Solitalea lacus: one gene and its partner. The main gene of each other region encodes a partner of the protein of the gene in region 2 in a complex. Links are inferred from orthologs where the notes say so. Each region holds a gene or a part of one and is shown on either strand. Other genes may lie near its edges.

Region 1 (3,048 bases), 2.4 Mb from region 2 along the record:
ATTACCGGAGCAGGCCCTGCAGCTGGTTTTCTGCTACGATCAATTGTTTGTGCAATAACTGAGGTACAGATTAAAGCAATTACAGCTGTACTCAAAAATATCTTTTTCATGATTTTGTCAGTTCTAAATAATTATTGGGTGCTTTTTGGTAAATAATACAATAATACGCGTTGATTAGGGCTTAAGTATTTTTTAGCCACATCCCTAATTTCTTCGCGTGTAATAGAACGATAAATATCAATTTCAGTATTGATCAAGTTGGTGTTTTTGTGGAAAGTGTATGCGTCAGCAAGGTTGTTGGCAATGCCTTCTACTCCTTTGTTGGCACTAACAAAATTGTTTTCCATAATGTTGCGCAGCTTTTCAAAATCCCTTTCCGAAACTAATTCGTTTTGTATCTTTTTAACTTCCTCATCTATATCCTTTAACAAATCATTAAGACTCGTATTGTTATTAGGCAGGGCATAAGTAATATATGCACCATAATCTTCTAATGAGTAATTAAATGCACCAACTTGTAAGGCATTTTTCTTGTCGTCAACCATTTTTTTATACAAGCGAGAGCTTCCTCCTTCTGATAAAATAGTCGAAATCATATTTAAAACATAGGAGTCTCTGGTTTTCATACCAGGAACACGATACGCAGTAATAATAGCCGGCAATTGAATGTTAGCATCATAGACGCTGTCAATAATAGGTTTAGAGATTGGGGCTTCAGTAACTTGTGGTTGCATTATAGCTGTACCTTTGGGAACTGCCGAAAAATATGCATTAATAAGTTTCTTGGTTTTTTCTGTTTCAAAGTCTCCCGCAATTATCAAGCAGGCATTGTTAGGGGCATAAAACTTTTTGAAGAAAGCTTTGAACTCATCCAGTTTGGCTGCGTCTAGATCTGCCATTGATCCGATAGTTTGCCAATGGTAAGGATGATTAGTAAATAAACGTTTAAATACTTCCTCTGCAAAGCGTCCATATGGCTGGTTGTCAACTCGCAGGCGCTTTTCCTCTTTTACAACTTCGTTTTGTGTTTTAACCCCTATATCATTAATTACCGGGTGAAACATGCGCTCTGATTCGAGCCATAAGCCTGTTTCCAGCTCATTTGAAGGTAACACTTCATAATAATAGGTACGATCTTGGGTTGTGTTAGCATTGTTTTGTCCACCAGCCTGTGAAACAATTTTCATGAACTCACCCCGCTTAATGTTATCTGAGCCTTCAAATAACAAGTGTTCAAAGAAATGGGCAAACCCGGTGCGGCCAACAACTTCGTTCTTTGAACCTACATGGTACATTACTGAAACTGTAACAACTGGCGCAGAATTGTCTTTATGTAAAATTACATGTAAGCCATTGTCAAGATCATACTCTGTGAACTCAACTTTTTGGGCATAAATAGATGAGCTGAAGCCCCAAAAGAGAGCAATAGCTCCAATTAGCCTTTTTTTCATATAAATTAAATAGATTAAATTGAAGGTTAAATTATGCCGCTAATTTAGAAATTCATATAAAGAATGTATACAAAACCTTGACGGTATGTAAAATATTACACTAAAATAAATGTAAAGGTGATTTTGAAAGGGAAGAGGATGTCAGGAGAATATTGGAACACAAAAAGCTCAATCCTAAAGGATTAAGCTTTTATGTATATCGTAAGTCAAAATTATTGACTAGCTTAATTTGCTTACAAACTTAGCTAACTTAGATTTGTTGTTAGCAGCTTTGTTTTTGTGAATAACGTTTTTCTTAGCTAAACGATCTAACATAGAAGAAACTTTTCTGTAAAGTTCAGTAGCTTCTGCTTTACTGTTCATTCCACGTAATTTTTTGATAGCGTTACGAGTAGTTTTAGCCTGGTAACGGTTTCTTAAACGTTTAGTTGCGTTAGCACGAATTCTTTTTATCGCTGATTTATGATTTGCCATGATATTATTAAACTCTTTTCTAAAAGGACTGCAAATATAGAGGTATTAATTTAAAATGCAAACTACATTTTAAAAATTAAGCTATTGTGTTTTAGTTCTATTCCGCCGATGCAAAGATATAAAAACTGTGATCCTTTAGGCATAAAACCTGATATTAATTTTTTATGGATTTATCTGATGTTTCTTCATTAAATTCATGCGGTTTTTGATAGGTTATTTTAATTAAAAACCGCACGAAAGGGGATTTTAAACGACTAAATATTTACTACGGACGAGTAGAAATTAGAAATAATTTTATCTAGTTGTTCCCATTCTATTAAGAACCCATCGTGCCCAAAGAAGGAATCAATTTCGACATACTTGGCGTTGTTTATATGTTGAGCCAGAAACTTTTGCTCACCTGGTGGGAATAATAAATCAGAACTTATTCCAACGCTAAGTGTCTTAGCCTTGATTTTTGATAGTGCCAATTCAACTCCTCCACGGCAGCGTCCAACATTGTGTGAGTCCATAGCTTTACTTAGGTGCCAATAGGAAAATGCGTTGAAGCGTTTCACTAGTTTATCACCCTGGTAAGCCTGGTAAGAACTTGCTTTATAATCATCAATTTTATTAATGTCAGCCTCTTTTTGAGTGATCTTGTATGCATCATAATGGCGATAGCTTAATAGGGCCATAGAACGCGCTGCTTTCATGCCCGCCAATCCAGCATCAGGACTGTTGTTTTTCCATGTTGAGTCGGCTGTAATGGCTAAACGCTGACTTTCATTGAACGCTATGCCCCACGGAGAATGGAATGCATTGGTAGCAATTAAAAATAGGTTCTTAATTAAATCAGGTTGTTCTATAGCCCATTCCATAGCTTGTTGGCCACCCACTGAACCACCGATTACAGTATGAATTTGATCAATTTCAAGATGCTTCCTTAAAATATCATGAGCTCGTGCCATGTCCCGGGTTGTTACCTGCGGAAAGGTATGATAATAAGCTGTTCCGGTTTCAGGATTAATTGATAAAGGGCCTGTTGTGCCGTAACAAGAGCCTAAAATATTTGCACAAATAATATAATGCTGTTCAGGATCGAAAACTTTTCCAGGACCAACCACTCCACTCCACCAATCAC
Region 2 (3,223 bases):
TGGAGTAACTTCCTTAAAGCTTGATCAAATTGCCGAGGAGTTCATCCGCGACAATAATGCAATACCTGCTTTTAAAGGATATGGAGGATTCCCTGCATCACTTTGTATTTCGGTAAACGAAGTAGTGGTGCATGGATTCCCTTCTAAAACTGAGTTGAAGGAGGGAGATGTTATCTCTGTGGATTGTGGTGTACTGAAAAACAAGTTTTACGGTGATTCGGCCTACACATTTGCGGTTGGTGAAATTGCCCCTGAAGTGCAACAATTACTTACTGTTACCAAGGAGTGTCTAGCATTAGCAATTGAAAAAGCTGTTGTTGGAATGCGCTTAGGAGACATTGGTTTTGCAGTTCAAGAGCATGCTGAAAAGCATGGATACGGAGTGGTAAGAGAACTTGTTGGCCATGGGGTTGGAAAGCGATTGCATGAAGATCCTCAGGTACCTAACTACGGTAAACGTGGTTCTGGTATTAAATTACAACAAGGCTTGGTTATAGCGATAGAGCCAATGATCAACTTGGGTACCCATCGTGTCAAACAAGCAAATGACGGTTGGACTATCTACACACATGATCGTCAGCCTTCAGCGCACTTTGAGCACACTGTATCAGTTTCAAACGGGAAAGCCGATGTTTTATCTACTTTCTCTTACATTGAAGAAGTATTAAAAAAATAATATACTAAATGGCAAAACAATCCTCAATTGAGCAGGACGGAATCATTAGAGAAGCATTATCAAATGCAATGTTTCGTGTAGAACTAGAAAACGGCCACGAAATTATTGCACATATCTCGGGTAAAATGAGAATGAATTACATCAAAATTTTACCTGGCGATAAAGTTAAATTAGAAATGTCGCCTTACGATTTAACCAAGGGGCGTATCACTTATAGGTATAAATAAAATGAAAGTTAAAGCATCAATTAAGAAGCGTAGCGTTGATTGCAAAATCATTCGCAGAAACGGGAAACTTTATGTTATTAACAAAAAGAATCCTAAGTACAAACAGCGTCAAGGGTAATTTAGAACTTAATAGATTGAATTAAATATGGCAAGGATAGCAGGTATTGATTTACCAAGAAACAAACGAGGAGAAATCGGCCTAACTTACATTTTTGGTATCGGTCGTAAATCAGCTCAAGAAATTTTGACTGAAGCTGGTATTGATTGGAATACTAAAGTGCAAGATTGGAATGATGATCAACTAGGTGCAATTCGTACAATTATCGATCAGAAATTTAAAGTTGAAGGTGCTCTTCGTTCAGAAGTGCAATTAAACATTAAACGTTTGATGGATATTGGTTGCTACCGTGGTGTTCGTCACCGTAAAGGTCTTCCACTTCGTGGTCAACGTACTAAGAACAACTCACGTACCCGTAAAGGTAAACGTAAGACTGTTGCTGGTAAGAAAAAAGCTACTAGATAATAGTAGATAAGCAAGTTTAGGGTTATTGAAGTGATTTTGATAACTGATTACCTCCCTTAGAAAGGATTACTAAGGGTATACTTTTAAGTTTAACTATAAGAATGGCTAAGTCAACAAAAAAAGTTACTAAGAAGCGTATTGTAGTGGTTGAGGCTCAAGGCCAAGCTCACATCAACGCAACTTTTAACAACATTATTATCACCCTTACCAACAATCAAGGACAAACTATTTCTTGGTCTTCAGCTGGTAAAATGGGTTTTAAAGGTTCTAAGAAAAATACCCCTTACGCTGCTGCACAAGCTGCTACTGATTGCGGTAAAGTTGCACACGACCTTGGTTTACGTAAAATTGAAGTATTTGTTAAAGGCCCAGGTGCTGGACGTGAGTCGGCAATGCGTACTTTACAAATCGTAGGTTTGGAGATCAGTTCTATTAAGGATATTACCCCGCTTCCTCACAACGGTTGCCGTCCTCCAAAACGCAGAAGAGTTTAATTAATTAGAGTTTTAAAGCTAAGATTTAGTGCCTAAAGGGTACTAATACTTTAACACAAAAAAATGGCTAGATATATAGGACCAAAATCAAAGATTGCTCGTAAATTTAATGAGCCTATCTTTGGACCTGACAAAGTTTTAGAAAAGAAAAACTATCCTCCAGGTCAGCATGGCGCTTCAAAAAGACGTGCTAAAAAATCAGAATACGCAGTTCAGTTAGCTGAAAAACAAAAAGCTAAGTATACTTATGGCGTATTAGAAAAACAGTTTGCTTTAATTTTTGACAAAGCTTCTCGTAAACAAGGTGTTACCGGTGAGTTATTGTTAAAATTCTTGGAAGCTCGTTTAGACAATACTGTTTACCGTTTAGGTATTGCATCTTCTCGTGCTGCTGCACGTCAGTTGATCGGCCATAAACACGTTACTGTAAATGGTAAGATTGTAAATATTCCTTCGTACTCATTGAAAGCTGGTGATGTTATTGGTGTACGTGAAAAATCTAAATCTTTAGAGGCTATCACTACTTCATTATCTGCTAACAGAGTATCTAAATACAACTGGTTAGAGTGGAATAAATCAGAAATGCAAGGTACGTTCCTTGCAATGCCTGAGCGCGATCAGATTCCTGAAAACATTAAGGAGCACTTGATCGTAGAGTTGTACTCTAAATAGTAGTTAATAATTGATGGTTATTTGTAAAGAAATATTCTATATTAGCAAATAACCATCAATACTGTAAATTAACGCTTAACTAATTTAATAAGTTTAAAAATCTCAAATGGCAATTTTAGCGTTTCAAAGACCTGACAAAGTAATCATGCAAAAAGCGACCGATTTTCAAGGTCTCTTTGAATTCCGTCCGTTAGAGCCTGGCTTTGGCGTAACAATCGGAAATGCTTTGCGCAGGATTTTATTATCATCTTTAGAAGGTTACGCAATTACCAGTGTTAAAATTGCAGGTGTTTCGCACGAGTTCTCTACCATTAAAGGTGTAGTAGAAGACGTTACCGAAATCATCCTCAATTTGAAGCAGGTACGTTTCAAAAAAACAGGCGAAAGTGGCGACTCAGAAAAAATCTTCGTTGTAATCAGCGGGCAAGACGCTTTTACTGCTGGTGATATTACCAAGTTCTCAAGTAACTTTACGGTATTAAATACTGATTTTATCATCTGCAACATGAACAGTGATGTAACTCTAGAGTTAGAATTAACTGTAAATAAAGGCAGAGGATATGTTTCAGCAGAAGAAAATAAATCAGCTGATGCGAATGTAGGTGTTATTGCAATCGATTCAATTTATACT

Evidence for each region.
Region 1: rpsK (region 2) and rpsT share a complex: the UniProt entries of both Bacillus subtilis proteins name them as parts of the 30S ribosomal subunit. The link is inferred for Solitalea lacus from one-to-one orthologs.

What each region holds. Positions count from the first base shown.
Region 1 is NZ_CP091740.1:1,389,934-1,392,981, forward strand. What follows is about bases 299-3,009. They hold rpsT (30S ribosomal protein S20), read right to left. Parts: upstream 1,926-3,009; coding sequence 1,671-1,925; downstream 299-1,670. Other genes in these bases: L2B55_RS05885 (M16 family metallopeptidase), read right to left, coding at 299-1,451; L2B55_RS05895 (homoserine O-acetyltransferase family protein), read right to left, coding at 2,180-3,009. In the rest of the region: L2B55_RS05880 (insulinase family protein), read right to left, coding at 1-110; more of L2B55_RS05885, read right to left, coding at 132-298; more of L2B55_RS05895, read right to left, coding at 3,010-3,048. UniProt on the Bacillus subtilis protein: Binds directly to 16S ribosomal RNA.
Region 2 is NZ_CP091740.1:3,812,460-3,815,682, reverse strand. What follows is about bases 338-3,223. They hold rpsK (30S ribosomal protein S11), read left to right. Parts: upstream 338-1,527; coding sequence 1,528-1,920; downstream 1,921-3,223. Other genes in these bases: L2B55_RS16360 (DNA-directed RNA polymerase subunit alpha), read left to right, coding at 2,699-3,223; rpsD (30S ribosomal protein S4), read left to right, coding at 1,984-2,592; rpsM (30S ribosomal protein S13), read left to right, coding at 1,049-1,426; rpmJ (50S ribosomal protein L36), read left to right, coding at 905-1,021; infA (translation initiation factor IF-1), read left to right, coding at 685-903. Also shown: more of map, read left to right, coding at 1-337. UniProt on the Bacillus subtilis protein: Located on the platform of the 30S subunit, it bridges several disparate RNA helices of the 16S rRNA. Forms part of the Shine-Dalgarno cleft in the 70S ribosome.